2 regions of the Agrobacterium radiobacter genome follow, and region 1 is predicted to be linked to the other one. Evidence: predicted binding sites of a transcription regulator. Region 1 holds the regulator's gene; the other holds the start of a gene.
What was found. Region 1 encodes LexA, which represses DNA repair genes until DNA is damaged. Its sites were predicted from a motif close to TGTTCNNNNTGTGTTCNG; they were not measured.
Positions count from the first base shown of each region.

Region 2: a site for LexA is predicted at 5,911-5,928, ahead of MRBLRC7O_RS02000 (energy-coupling factor ABC transporter ATP-binding protein). Genes of this name have one in related genera too.

Region 1 covers NZ_JBEGHX010000001.1:1,086,581-1,094,252, reverse strand. The annotation lists gene eno (phosphopyruvate hydratase) at 1-1,243, opposite strand, end outside; gene kdsA (3-deoxy-8-phosphooctulonate synthase) at 1,391-2,236, opposite strand; gene MRBLRC7O_RS05525 (VOC family protein) at 2,236-3,114, opposite strand; gene lexA (transcriptional repressor LexA) at 3,326-4,048, shown strand; gene MRBLRC7O_RS05515 (glutathione S-transferase family protein) at 4,449-5,126, shown strand; gene MRBLRC7O_RS05510 (ComEC/Rec2 family competence protein) at 5,146-7,578, opposite strand.
Region 2 covers NZ_JBEGHX010000001.1:410,686-418,357, forward strand. The annotation lists gene dxs (1-deoxy-D-xylulose-5-phosphate synthase) at 1-1,630, opposite strand, end outside; gene MRBLRC7O_RS01975 (pirin family protein) at 1,730-2,653, opposite strand; gene MRBLRC7O_RS01980 (exodeoxyribonuclease VII small subunit) at 2,755-3,009, opposite strand; gene MRBLRC7O_RS01985 (histone deacetylase family protein) at 3,012-3,947, opposite strand; gene MRBLRC7O_RS01990 (biotin transporter BioY) at 3,973-4,536, opposite strand; gene MRBLRC7O_RS01995 (energy-coupling factor transporter transmembrane component T family protein) at 4,542-5,174, opposite strand; gene MRBLRC7O_RS02000 (energy-coupling factor ABC transporter ATP-binding protein) at 5,171-5,851, opposite strand; gene MRBLRC7O_RS02005 (winged helix-turn-helix domain-containing protein) at 5,965-7,161, shown strand; gene ribB (3,4-dihydroxy-2-butanone-4-phosphate synthase) at 7,408-7,672, opposite strand, start outside.

The DNA.
Region 1 (7,672 bases):
CGGCCTGCGGGCCCAGCATTTCCTCGATACGGATCAGCTGGTTGTACTTCGCGAGCCGGTCGGAACGGGCAAGCGAACCGGTCTTGATCTGACCGCAATTGGTGGCAACCGCGAGATCGGCGATGGTGGAATCTTCCGTTTCGCCCGAGCGGTGCGACATGACGGCGGTGTAACCGGCCTTGTGCGCCGTTTCGACCGCATCCAGCGTCTCGGAAAGCGAACCGATCTGGTTGACCTTGACGAGGATGGAGTTGGCAACCCCCATCTTGATGCCGTCGCGAAGACGTGCGGAGTTGGTGACGAAAAGATCGTCGCCCACCAGCTGGCACTTGTTGCCGACGAGATCGGTCAGCGTCTTCCAGCCTTCCCAGTCGTCTTCAGCCATGCCGTCTTCGATGGAGATGATCGGATACTTGCCGACCAGATCGGCGAGATATTCAGCCATCGCGCCCGGCTCCAGCGTGCGGCCTTCGCCTTCGAGAACGTATTTTCCGTCCTTGAAGAATTCGGTCGATGCACAGTCAAGACCAACGAACATGTCGTCGCCCGGACGGTAACCGGCCTTTTCAATCGACTTCATGATGAAATCGAGCGCAGCCGGCGCACTTTCGAGGCCCGGTGCAAAACCGCCCTCGTCGCCGACGTTGGTGTTGTGGCCCTGCGCCGACAGTTCTTTTTTCAGCGTATGGAACACTTCCGAACCCATGCGCACGGCTTCGCGGATGTTTTCCGCGCCGACCGGCAGGATCATGAATTCCTGGAAATCGATCGGGTTGTCTGCATGCGCGCCGCCATTGATGATGTTCATCATCGGAACCGGCAGCAGATGCGCGTTCGGGCCGCCGACATAACGGTAAAGCGGCAGGCCGGACGCTTCAGCGGCAGCCTTCGCAACGGCGAGCGACACGCCGAGGATGGCGTTGGCGCCGATACGCGACTTGTTCGGCGTGCCGTCGAGCGCGATCATCATCTGGTCGATCTGGATCTGGTTTTCAGCGTCGAAACCGCCAATCGCGTCGAAGATTTCCGTATTGACGGCTTCGACCGCCTTTTCCACGCCCTTGCCGAGATAACGCTTGCCGCCATCACGCAGCTCAACCGCCTCATGCGCGCCGGTGGAGGCGCCGGAGGGAACGGCGGCACGGCCCATGGAGCCGTCTTCGAGATAAACGTCGACTTCAACGGTCGGGTTGCCGCGGCTGTCGAGGATTTCGCGCGCGATGATATCGGTAATGGCAGTCATGGTCTCTCCCTTGGGAATGGAACAGATATTTTCCGTCGCCTGTCTTAGACGATGGCGAAGAAATTACAATGACGGTGGGCAGCGGAAACGGCCCGCCCGCCATTAAAATCGATTGGCACAAACGGCGCCCGCCGCAGCGGCCAGCCCTCAGGCTTTGGTGATGGCGTCGAAAGCCAGAAGCTTTTCGAGCAGTTTCGGCATGTCCTTCAGGTGCACCATGTTGGGGCCGTCAGACGGCGCATTATCAGGGTCCTCATGGGTCTCGATGAAGAGGCCGGCCACGCCGACGGCGACCGCCGCGCGTGCCAAGGTCTCGACGAATTCGCGCTGGCCGCCCGTGGAGCCACCCTGCCCGCCCGGCTGCTGCACCGAGTGGGTGGCGTCAAACACGACCGGCGCGCCAAGCGATGCCATGATCGGCAGGGAGCGCATGTCGGAGACCAGCGTATTGTAACCGAAGGAAGCGCCGCGCTCGCACAGAAGCACATTCGGGTTGCCGCTCTCATTAAGCTTGGCGAGCACGTTCTTCATGTCCCAGGGCGCCAGGAACTGGCCCTTCTTGACGTTGATGACACGGCCGGTTTTGGCGGCGGCGACGAGAAGATCGGTCTGGCGGCTGAGGAAAGCCGGAATCTGCAGCACATCCACCACCTCGGAAACGATGGCGCATTGCTCCTCGGTGTGAATGTCGGTCAGAACAGGAAAGCCGAATTCCTTCTTGAGATCAGCGAAAACCTGCATCGCGCTGTCAAGGCCGATACCGCGCTTGCCGGAAAGCGAGGTGCGGTTCGCCTTGTCGAAGGAGGACTTGTAGACAAGTCCGATCCCGAGGCTGTCGCAAAGCTCTTTCAGGACACCTGCAATCATGAAGGCATGTTCGCGGCTTTCCATCTGGCACGGGCCGGCAATCAGCGAAAAACGCTCGGCATTGGAGAAGGAAACCTTGCTGACGCCGTCGCCGGCGGTGACTTTGAGATTGTTCGTAACGCTCATCATTTTTCCTCGAAGGCGAAGGCAACGCCCTGACCGGGTGCCGCAGGCACCACCAGGCGACCGTCCGCTTTTGCGCAGGACACGCCATTAGCAGCAAGCGCCGCCTCTGTCACGGCAAGATCGTGCGACGAAAAGACGATGCCCGCACCGCGCAATCCGCCGCCGCTCCAATCAGGAGTATTCGGGGCCTGTCCGCTGAAATCAGGTTTTCCGGTCAATCTGATGCGCGCATTGTCGGTCGCGAAAACCATATCACCATCCGGAGATATTCTGCCCTCACAACCAAACACCGTTTCGATCAAGCGCGCCGCGTTCGGATCATCACCGGAGAACAGAACGATTTCACTGAGGCCGGAGACACCGTTGGCATGGCGCTCCAGCACTGTTCGATCGCCCGGCAGGGCCTGCAGCCGCTGACAACTAAACAGAAAGAAATCCGCCGCCCCGCTTGCCGCAAAAGCCAGCCGGAACGCCGCCTCGCTTTCCGATCCATCCGGCATCCGCACAGGCCGCGAAAACTGGAACACATCGCCCGCTGACACGCCAGACGTCAGAAACCTGTCATGGTCGGCAAGGGCATCTTCGGTTTTGGCGACAAGAGCCGAAAAACCCTCCCGCCCGTCACGTTGCCGGAAGGCCCTGTCCCTGCCCGTGAACACATCTCCCCTGTCTGCCGACGCATTATATTTAGCCGGATCAGCAATTACGAGCGGCTCCAGATAGGTCCCGTCGGTAAAAAAAACACAGGCATTTCGGGTGCCGAAAGGATGCAAAGCCTCCGGTGAGACCGTAAATCCAAGGCTGGCGAGACGTTTCGCGGCAACGCCGATATCCTGCACCGGCAGAACGAGATGATCGACGCTATGGGATTTCATCATGACCTGTTTCCTGCGCTGGCACTCCGCCCGGACATGCCTGGACGATTTGGGCCGCAGAAAAGCACAATCGTAGGCCAAGAAGCAAATCATCAAAACAACAGATAGCAGCTTCACGAAATTTTAGGGGATTGCGGAACACATATGGAACATATAGTGTTCGTTCTGTATTTGTTTCGCGACTTCCACTACGATTCTAAAGGGTGTTTTCCTCATGCTCACGCGCAAACAGCAGGAATTGCTTCTCTTCATTCATGAACGAATGAAAGAGTCCGGCGTGCCGCCATCCTTCGATGAAATGAAGGACGCACTCGATCTTGCCTCGAAATCTGGCATCCACCGCCTGATCACCGCCCTCGAAGAGCGCGGGTTTATTCGCCGGCTACCAAATAGAGCGCGAGCGCTGGAAGTCATCAAGCTGCCTGAGGCCTATACGCCGGGTGCAAGGCCGCAGCGCGGCTTTTCGCCGAGCGTCATCGAAGGCAGCCTTGGCAAACCCAAGGCGTCGGAAGCGGCCCCTGCCCCCAAGACGCCGGCCAATGATCTCGTCGGGGCCGTCACCGTGCCGGTCATGGGCCGCATCGCTGCCGGTGTGCCGATTTCCGCCATCCAGAACAATACCCACGATGTGGCCGTGCCTGTTGATATGCTGGGTTCGGGCGAACATTACGCTCTTGAGGTCAAGGGCGACTCGATGATCGAGGCCGGCATTTTTGATGGCGATACCGTCATCATCCGCAATGGCAATACGGCAAATCCGGGTGATATCGTTGTAGCGCTGGTGGATGATGAGGAAGCCACCCTGAAGCGTTTCCGTCGCAAGGGCGCCTCCATTGCGCTCGAGGCGGCAAACCCGGCCTATGAAACGCGTATTTTTGGACCGGACCGGGTGAAAATCCAGGGCAAGCTGGTCGGACTGATCCGCCGTTACCATTGATTCAAGGCATGGGGCCGCAATTCCTTTTGCTGCGGGCACCATCAAGAGGATGGCGCTCCCCTTATGGAGCATTGCAGCTTGCTCCTTGGAATGATGCGGTTCTGCATAAGTGAGAAGCGACATCGTCTGGCAGGTCCGCACATCTTTTATCGCGAAGGCCAGCAGGCAGCGGTAAGAAACAGATGATTGAAAATGAGCATCCTTAATTTCGTTGAGAAAGGATGCAGGTCATCAGTCTCGTCGCGGTGTGTTTCGTCGTTATCTCCGAATGGTGACCTGCAGGTGCTTCTTTTCTTCCTGTCCCACTCATCAATGCGGCTTATGGGAGCCATGGATTATTTGCAATATTCCTGGGCCCATCCGCCGGTATAGAAATGCGCATCATATCGGGGAACACGCCATGTACGATCTTTATATCGCCAACAAGAACTATTCCTCATGGTCACTGCGGCCATGGGTATTGATGCGCACGCTCGGCATTGCTTTCGATGAAAAACTCGTTCCCTTCGGCGAAGGCGTTTCCTTCTCCACCTTTTCGCCAACCGGCAAGGTGCCTTGCCTCGTTGATGAAGGCGTGACGGTTTGGGAATCGTTGTCGATCGCCGAATATCTGGCGGAGCGACATCAGGGCGTCTGGGCGAGCGACAAGCAGGCAAGAGCCTGGTCGCGTTCGGCTGCGAGCGAAATGCATGCGGGCTTTTTCTCGCTGCGCAATCTCTACCCCATGTCGGTCGGCATTCGCGTAAAACCGAAGGGTGGTGATACCGGGCTAGCGGCCGACATAAAGCGCGTTGATGCGCTGTGGAGCGAAGGCCTGGCAAAATTTGGCGGGCCCTTTCTTGCCGGCCAGAAATTTACGGCGGTCGATGCCTTCTTCTGCCCGGTGGCTTTCCGTTTCCAGACCTATGGCGCGGAACTTTCGCCCGCAGCGAAAGCCTATTGTGACCGGCTGCTCGCCCTGCCCGCCATGCGCGAATGGTACGAGGCCGGACTGAAGGAAACCTGGCGCGACGCGGCGCATGAAGAGGAAATCGGCGGGATCGGCGAATTGACGACGGATCTGCGCATCAAGGCCTGACGATCCAGGCTGGCGGCCCTCATTGTGGTGCCGCCAGCAACCGCGTGACGGCATCAGGGACCTCATGGTCAAAACGGCCGCTTTTCCAGTCGTAATAGCGATGTTCGCTCCAGGGCCTGTCCATGCCGGCTATCGCGGCGCGCAACCTGCCGACTACCGCTACCTGATCGCTGCCGGCAAAGTCTATTTCCAGTGAACCGATCCGGCGCAGGATATCGCGGTTAAGCAGAAGTGCGCCCGAGCGGCATTGGGAGAAGGATGTTCTGCGGGAAACGACGACAATATCGGCGATATCACATGCCTTTCCGGCAAATCGACCATCTTCCAGAACGATGATCCATTCGCCGCTTCCCGCGCGTGCGGCACACCATATGCCTTTGCTGCAGGTGAAAATACCGGGCTCCGCGTCTCTCAGGGCCACCGTCATCTGCCGTGTAACCGCCCTCATCTTTTCCGGATCAAGCTTCGCCTTGGTTAAAGCCACGGTGGTTGCCGCAGCCTCGCTCTTGAGAAAGACCGGCGGAACTGGCTGTTCCGGCAACAGCAGTGCCCTTTGCCACTGGTCATAAACGAAACCCTGCGGCCGTGTTTTCGTCGTGTAGGCTTTGCCATCCTCCAGCAGCGCCACCAGCATGCCATCCTCATGAACAAGCAGATGAGGCGGATTGCGATAGGCCGTGGCCGCCGACAGGCCAAAGGCGAGGACCAGAAACGGCAAACCAAGAAGCGCCAGCCGGCTGCGTAACAATGCCAGCAGCAGAAAACCAACGGAGGCAAGCCCCAGGAACCAGCCATGTGGCCGCCCCGTCGCAGCGCTTCCTCCCCAGGAGGCCACCTCCCGAGAAACTTCGATCACGAGAGCCATACCGTAACCCATGACCTTGAGGAACGGAGCATCGAGCCCGAAAGGCATCAGCAGCATGGCGACAAGGCCGAAAGGCATGACGATCAGCGACATGAGCGGCATGGCGGCCAGATTGGCAAAAAGTCCATAGGTGGTGACACGCTGAAAATGCTCGGCGGAATAGATCGCAGTCGAAAGACCGCCGATCAACGAGGTCGTGATGACTCCGCCGATGATGGCGCCCGCCGTTTGCGCCACCGTCATCCATGCCGGTTTGCGCCCGATGAACAGACGCTCGCGATCAACACGCCAGCGGCTCCAGGCGGCATAGGAGGCGACGAGCGCGATGGTTGCGGCAAAGGACATCTGGAAGCTCGGCCCCATGATTTCCGAGGGCGACAAGGCAAGAATGACCAGAGCGGAAAGCGCAACATTCCTGAGACTGAGCGAGGGTTGATCGAAGAGAACAGCGATCAGCATCACCGACATCATCAGCCAGGCCCGTTCGGCGGAGACGGCGAAACCGGAAATCAGATAATAGGCAAGCGTCATCAGGAGTGCGGCGAAAGCCGAGATCTTCTTGACGGGCCAGCGCTGCGCAAAGGCCGGAAAAAGGCTGAAGGCAAGCCTCAGCCCCACAAAAAATATGCCTGACGCGAGCGCCATGTTGAGCCCGGATATGGCGACGATGTGGGCAAGGCCGGAAAGCCGCAGCGCTTCCATCGTCCCGGCAGATATGGCCTGTCTCTCATCGGTGACGATGGAGGCGGCAAAGGCTCCGGCGTCCCCGCCGATGGTGTTGCGAATGCGTTCGGCAATGGCGGTGCGCAGGCCGTAAAGCCTCATATCGGCCCATTCCAGCCAGTCCGTTCCGGCGCTGATGTCATCTTCGGGTGATATGACCGTCTGTGGCGGCTTATAAAAGAAGCCCGTCGCGCCTATGCCCCTGAAATAGGAGGCAAAGGCGAAATCGTTGAGCCCCGGCAAAGCCGGGCCGGATGGTGGCGAAAGCCGCGCCTTACCACGAATGGTCGCGCCCAGTGCGACAGGCTCACCTCCCCCGCGTGAGAGAAGCGAGACCTTTTCCGGCGGGCGTGACAATGCCGGCGCCTCCGTCGCGGCAAGCCGCACCACATATCGCCAATCCCCGCGTGCATCGACCTCCCGGCGCGTCACCGTGCCTGTAATGGTAGTGGTGACGGGTGTATCCAGCACCACGGTTCCCACCCGCCGCGTTTCGACCTCGGCGAAAAGCATGCCCAGCAAGAACAGCGCGAAAAAGCCGCAGGCCGTCGCTGCCAGGCCCGAACGATATTTCGTGAAGGATGCCAGGCCCGCGGCAATGAGACATATGATTGCCAGAACAGGGAATGAAGGCGAGGTATCGAGGGAAAACCAGAAGATCGCACCACAGCCGATGAAGACCGGCACGAAAAGAAAATCGTGGCCGAATGCACGCTCCTCGGCGAAGCACGCGGCGATTTTTTGAGAGGCGACAGCTCGCAGTTTTGGCCTGCTGACAAGGGCGGGCGTATCATATGTCGCGACATCCCCGGCTCTGCGTAGCGGGAACAGAATCTCCGCCGTGCCGGGCAAGCCGCCCTGCATCGTTTCCGCATATCCGAAATGCTTTTTTTCCCCTTGACCAAGCACTCTGCGCCGCGCCCCTGCCGCACCGGAAACAGGTTTGCAGGCGGATGCG
Region 2 (7,672 bases), 680 kb from region 1:
GCTTGGCAAAGCGCGCATCGGCAACGGTCGTCGAAAGTCCGGCGGCATCAAGATCTTCGGCGGCTGCAAGGCATTCCGCAAGCCGGGTACCGAAGGAGAGCAGCGCAACCTTGGTGCCTTCCTTGATGATGCGGCCCTTGCCGATCTCAAGGATTTCACCGCGTGCAGGCATCTCGACGCCCACACCTTCGCCGCGCGGGTAGCGGAAGGAAATCGGGCCTTCATCATAGGCCGCTGCCGTGCGTACCATATGTTTCAGTTCGGCCTCGTCGGCCGCCGCCATCACCACCATACCGGGCAGGGTGGCGAGGAAAGTGGTGTCGAAGGAGCCGGCATGGGTCGGTCCGTCAGCGCCGACGAACCCGGCGCGGTCGATCGGGAAACGTACGGGCAGGCTCTGGATCGCCACGTCATGCACCAGCTGGTCGTAACCACGCTGCAGGAAGGTGGAATAAAGCGCGCAGAACGGCTTGTAGCCGTCAGCCGCAAGCCCCGCCGCGAAGGTGACAGCGTGCTGTTCGGCAATTCCGACATCGAAGGTGCGGGACGGGAAAAGCTCAGCCATCTTGTCGAGGCCGGTACCATTCGGCATGGCGGCGGTGACGCCGATGATCTTGTCGTCGAGGGTCGCTTCCTGGATCAGCGCTTCGGCAAAGACGCTGGTATAGCTCGGCGCATTCGGTTTGGCTTTCGCCTGTGCGCCGGTGATGACGTCGAACTTGTTGACGCCGTGATATTTGTCCGCAGCCGCTTCCGCCGGCGCATAACCCTTGCCTTTCTGCGTCACCACATGGATGAGGACAGGGCCTTTCTGGTTGTCGCGCACATTGCGCAGCACCGGTAGCAGGTGGTCGAAGGAATGGCCGTCGATCGGGCCGATGTGATAGAAACCGAGCTCCTCGAATAGCGTACCGCCGGTCACATAACCACGCGCATGGGTCACGGCGCGGGTAATGGCGCGGTCGATGGTCTTGCCGAGATAGGCTGTGAGCTTCTTGCCGAAATCACGGAAGCCCATATAGGTGCGGCCGGAGGCAAGGCGGGCGAGATAAGCGCTCATCGCGCCCGTCGGCGGTGCAATCGACATGTCGTTGTCGTTGAGGATGACGATCAGCCGCGCGTCGAGCGCGCCTGCATTGTTGAGCGCCTCGAACGCCATGCCGGCAGACATGGAACCGTCGCCGATGACGGCGATCACCTTGCGGTCGCTTTCGTCGAGACCCGCTGCCACCGCCATGCCGAGACCGGCGGAAATGGAGGTGGAGGAATGGCCGGCGCCGAAATCGTCATATTCGCTTTCGGCCCGCCGGGTGAAACCGGAAAGGCCGCCTTCCTGGCGCAGCGTGCGGATGCGCTCGCGACGGCCGGTCAGGATTTTGTGCGGGTAACATTGGTGGCCGACATCGAAGATCAGCCGGTCCTCGGGCGTGTTGAAGACCTTGTGGATGGCAATCGTCAATTCCACCACGCCAAGGCCGGCACCCAGATGGCCACCGGTCTTCGACACGGCGTCAATCATCTCGTCGCGCAGTTCCCGTGCCAGTTCCGGCAGGTCGCGATCGTCGATCTCCTTGAGATCGGAAGGAAAATTCACCCGGTCGAGCAATGGGGTCTGGGGCATTCCGGTCAATCGTTCGGCCTTTTCTCGTGGTCAGCAGGGGGCGCCAGAGCGTCTTTCATAGGGAAAGCCGACGGTCCATTCCTGCATGTCGTACACTTCTATAGAATTTCAACCTTCCGGCAAAGGGACAAACTCTTCTTCGTCGCCGGGAACGATATCGAAGCGTCCGGTTCTCCACTCCTGTTTGGCCTGTTCTATGCGTTCTTTTGATGACGAAACGAAGTTCCACCAGATGTAGCGGCGCTGATTGAGCGCGGCCCCGCCAAAGATCATGATGTGACAGCCATTGCTGCCGGCCTGAAGCGTGATGTCGTCACCCGGCCGGAAGACGAGCAACTGGTCGGCGGCGAAGATATCGCCTGCCACATCGAGCGAACCGGAGAGAATATAGATCGCCCGTTCCTCATGATAGGCGGAAAAGGGAAATTTCACTCCCGGCTCCAGCGTCAGATCGACATAAAGTGTATCGGTAAAGGCCGAAACGGGGGAGGTAAGGCCCTCGAATTCGCCGATCACCACCCTACCGGAAGCGCCTTTGATATCGATCAGCGGCATGTCTTCCTTGGCGGTATGGGCAAAGGCCGGGGCGATTTCTTCCATATGGTCGGGCAGGGCAAGCCAGGTCTGCAGGCCGGACATGGAAAGCGGATGGCCGCGCAGGTTTTCCGGCGTGCGTTCCGAATGCACGATGCCGCGCCCGGCGGTCATCAGGTTAATGTCTCCGGGGCGAATGACGAGTTCGGTGCCGAGACTGTCGCGATGCTTGATTTCGCCGTCGAACAGATAGGTGACGGTGGAAAGCCCGATATGCGGATGCGGCTTGACGTCCAGCGCCTCACCAGCCTTCAGGATCGCCGGTCCCATGCGGTCAAAAAAGATAAAGGGGCCGACGAGACGACGCTGTCGGGTCGGCAAGGCGCGGCGCACCGCAAAGCCGCCAATATCGCTGGTGCGCGGAATGATGAGGTTTTCGATGGCGTCGCAGGCAAAGGCATCACCCGCGACGGGATCGTTACCGGGAAAAAAGGACATCGCAAGCTCCTCGTATCGTTACACGAAAGCTTAGCACGAACGGAACGGGGTGGGAGCGCCGTAATGGTGAACGCAGCGTCACACCGTTCAACAGGACGTGTTTACTCGCCGTCGAGAGGCTCGACGTCCTGCGGTTTTCCGGCGCGATCGAGACGGATTTTCTCGATTCGCTTTTCCGCAGCGTTCAACAGCGTTTCGCAGTGCTTCTTCAGGGCTTCGCCACGCTCGTAGATGGCGATGGATTCGTCCAGCGCCACGTCTCCGCGCTCCAGGCGTGCGACAATGCTTTCCAGCTCGGCAACGGCTTTTTCGAAGGAATAACCGCTGACATCGGCTGTGTTGGCATTTTCCGTCATGTTCAACCCTTCATCATTCTCAATATGTGCATGGCTGCCGATTCCGCCAGCCCTTCCAGATCATAACCGCCTTCAAGCAGGCTGACGACCCGGTTCGATGCGTATTTATCGGCCATTTCCAGAAGCCGGCCCGTCGCCCAGTCGAAATCCTCGCCCACCAGATTGATCTGCGCCAGCGGATCGCGGTGATGCGCGTCGAAACCGGCGGAGATGAGGATGAGGTCAGGCGAAAAATCGGCAATGGCCGGCAGGACGCGGGATTTGAACGCCTCGCGAAAATATTCGCTGCCGGTATTGGGCGAAAGCGGGGCGTTGACGACGTTGTTCTTCACGCCGGTTTCGTTTTTGTCGCCGCTCCACGGATAAAGCGGCATCTGGTGGGTGGAACAGAACAGCACTGATGTGTCGTTCCAGAAAATATCCTGCGTACCGTTGCCGTGATGCACGTCCCAGTCGATGATGGCGACGCGCTCTGCCCCGTGCGCCTTCTGCGCATGGCGGGCGGCAATTGCCACATTGTTGAAAAGACAGAAACCCATGGCCTTGGCTGTTTCGGCGTGGTGGCCGGGCGGGCGGGCCGCGACGAAGACATTGTCGGCAGCGCCGGTAAACACGTCGTCCACCGCCGCCATCGCCGCACCGATGCCGGTCAGCGCCGCCTGCAGGCTTTTGCGTGATACATAAGTGTCGGCCTCGACGCGGTTGATCTCGCCATCCTCTTCAGGGATCTGCCGCATGACGGCAAGCAGGTGCTCCTCCGGATGCGCCAGCAACACCGCGTCTTCATTGGCCTGAGGCGCTTCTCTGCGGATCAGACGCTCGAAATTCGGATGTTCGAGCGCGATGTTCAGAGATCGCAGGCGATCCGGCCGCTCGGGGTGGCCTTCGGGCGTGATATGCTCCAGGAAGATCGGATGTTCGTATAAACGCGTCGCCATTCTTTTCCTCCCGAAGAAAGTGTGTTCAGGCGCGCTGCGGCAGAAGCGGATAACCCGCCATCACGGCGCGGCCGGCCAGCGCTGCAAGCACAGCCTTCAGCGCATCGCCCGGAATGAAGGCGAGCGAACCCATGAAGGCCTTTTCGAAACCAAGACCGACGACCAGCGCCAGATAGGTGATGCCGAAAGCATAAAGCACGACCACGCCGCCGATCAGGCTGGCGATGAAAAAGCCGATGCCCTGTGTAAGGGCAGACTGGCTGCGATTGACGAGTTTTTCCGAGAGCGTGCCGGTGACGAAAACCGCCGCCATCCAGCCGATCAGGAAGCCCGTCGTCGGCGTGGTGAAGATGGAAAGGCCGCCGCGTCCGCCCGAAAGCACCGGCAGGCCGATGGCGGCAATCAGGATTGTCAGGAGAACCGCGAGCGTACCGCGCTTTGCGCCGAGGACGACGCCCGCCAGCATGACGCCGAGCGACTGCGCGGTGATCGGCACCGGAATGAAACCGAGCGTGATCGGCGGCAGAAGCCCGAGTGCGATGATGATGGCGGAAAACAGCGAAATCAGCACAAGGTCGCGGGTCGTCATGACACTCAAAACTCCGGATGGTTATCTGGCCGCAAGCTTTGGCCTCTGAAGCCGCGCGCGTCAATGGCGTCGGCGATGGCATCGGCATCCTTCAACGTCATAATGACGAGCGGCACGATGATGGTGGCCATGCGCACGGGCAGGCCGCGCGCCCGGTGCGCATCGCGCACCGCATGGTAACGGTTGACGATCTCAGGCACGAACCGCACCACCAGCCCGGCGGCAAGTCCGATATCGGCGGCCTTGACCAGCCCCAGCCGTTCCAGAGGGGCTGCGGCACGCGTAATCTCGTCCATGAATTGCGAAATGCTGACGGTGATGGTGACGGCGGTGGCAAGCAGCGCCAGCGCCGTCAGCCGCAGAAGATTGACACTCGCATCATGGGCCGGAAGCAGGAGATAGCTGAAGGCCGCGACGAGGAAGATGGTCAGCATCACCGGCCGCAGCCGAAGGCCGATCTCGTGGAAGGGCAGGCGTGTCTCGCGCAGGATGGCGGCGGCGAGAACCACGGCGCATCCCAGAAGCGGCAGATCGCGGGTGAGGAACAGCGCGATGCTGAAGCCCATAAGCGTCAGGAGCTTGACGGGCGGCGAGACGCGGTAGAGCCAGCCGGTGCCTTCGACATGCAGCGATTTCATCGCGATGCCACCTCCAGATAATGCGCCACCGCCTCTTCGGGGCCGGCATCGGCAACCAGCGCGCCTTCATGGAAAACCAGCACGCGGTCGAAGCCTGCAACCAGCGACAGGTCATGGGTGATGACAACAAGCGCCTGCGACAGCGCCGCCATGGTTTTTTCAACGATAGTACGGTTTTTCAGATCAAGCTGGTTGGTCGGTTCATCGAGAATTAGGATTTGCGGATCGGTGACCAGAAGGGCGGCAAGCGCTGCAAGCTGCAGTTCTCCGCCGGAAAGCTCATGCGCGCGCCGCTCTTCCAGATGGGGAATGCCGAGCCGCGCAAGAACGGCCTTCACCCGGTTTTCGGTTTCCGCCCTGCCGATGCCGAGCCGCTTGAGGCCGAAGGCGACATCGTCGCGCACGATCGGCAGGATGATCTGGTTCTGCGGATTCTGGAAGATGAAGCCGACCGTCTGCAATACCGCTTTGGCGTCGCTCACGGTGTCGAGACCGTTTACCGAAACCTTGCCCGCACTCGGCTTGTTCAGCCCGTTGATCAGCCGGGCAAAGGTGGTCTTGCCGGAACCATTGAGGCCGATCACGCCGATGCGCCGTTCCGTCAATGTCACAGACAGCGGCTGCAGGGCCTGCCGGCCCTCGAAAGCGACACCGGCGGCATCGAAACGGATTTCCAAGCTTACATCCTCGCGCTCGTTTTCCGGTTCTATACCCCGTCATCAACAGAAGTGAAACAAGGAACAAAAAAAGAACATTGCAATCCTGAAAAAGCCGTCATACCTTTTGCGCCATGACGATCAAGGTTTCGAACGAAGCGGCAAGGCGGATTTTTCTGGCGCGGCAGGGGCTTTGCTCCCCGCCCGGCAAGGCGCTTTCCAAGGATGGCCTGCTGCAGCTCATCACCGATATCGGTTTTGTGCAGGTGGACAGCATCGGCACCGTGGAGCGCGCCCACCACCAGATTATCTTCTCACGCAACCAGACCTACAGGCGTGACCATCTGACCACGCTGCTGGAAAAGGACCGCGCGCTTTTCGAGCACTGGACGCATGACGCTTCCATCGTACCGACGGAGTTTTACCCCTATTGGAAACACCGCTTCCGCCGCCGCGAGCCGATCATTCAGGAGCGCTGGCGCAAATGGCATGGAGAGGGCTTCGATGCCGCTTTCGGCGAAACGCTGGAGCGCATCGCCGCCACCGGCCCGGTTCTGGCGCGGGAGCTGAAGGAGGAGGGGCATCAGTCCGGCGGCTGGTGGAACTGGCATCCCTCCAAGACGGCGCTCGAATATTTATGGCACACCGGCAAGCTCGCCATATCCGGCCGCGTGAATTTCCAGAAGGTCTATGATCTCGCCGAGCGTGTCATTCCCGGCGAGCACCACGAAACCGAGGTGGAGCACGCCGAATTTGTCGACTGGGCCTGCCGCGAAGCGCTGAAGCGGCTGGGTTTCGCCACCCATGGCGAAATCGCCGCCTTTTTCGATCTCGTCACCCCGCAGGAGGCGAGGGACTGGGTCAAGAGCCATCGCGATGAACTCTGCGAGGTTTCGCTTCTCTCCAGCGACGGAGACACCGCCCGCCCGTCTTTTGCCTTTGCCGATTTCACCGCCGACCTGACGGATGTACCGGAACCCTCCGCCCGCGTCCGTGTCCTCAGCCCCTTCGATCCGCTGTTGCGCGACCGAAACCGCACGGAACGGCTGTTCGGCTTTTATTACCGCATCGAGGTCTTCGTGCCCGAGCCGAAACGGCAATATGGCTATTATGTCTTCCCGCTTCTGGAGGGCGACCGGATGATCGGCCGCATCGACATGAAGGCGGATCGCAAGCGCGGCACGCTGGATGTGCGCCGCCTGTGGCTGGAGCCTGGCGTGCGCGCCTCAGCAGGACGGCTTGAAAAGCTCGACGCGGAACTATCGCGGCTTGCGAAGTTTACCGGGGTTGAGAGCGTGAATTATCTGGAGGGCTGGCGGGAGGACAAATGAAGGTGTCTTTTCGCGGTGCCTGAATGTAGTGGCGAGCGCCGCCACACTCGACGTCATCCTCGCCCTTGAGGCGAGGATCCACAAGCCGCGGAGACAATGGCTTCCGGGATCATGACTTCACGTGTCCGGAACATCTCAAGCGTGTCACGTCGGGAACTGCGGGATGGATCCTCGGCACAAGGCCGAGGATGACGCCGAACGGGCGAAGAGCGCGCCAAGCCGAAGCGCTCTCGCGAAGCCCCTAAATCACCCGATATCCGTCGCCGAAATTTTGATGCCAAAGCCTTCCAGGCCGACATAATGACGCTCGCGTGTCGTCATCAGCTTGATCGAGCTGATGCCGAGGTCTTTGAGGATCTGCGCACCGAGACCGATTTCCAGCCATTCGTTTTCACGTGAGCGGGCCTGCGCATGCGCCTCGTCGGGATCACGCGCCTTGCGACGGCCGGCCACCTGGCCGACGCCGACGGAGCCCTCACGCAGATAGACGATGACGCCGCGGCCTTCCTCG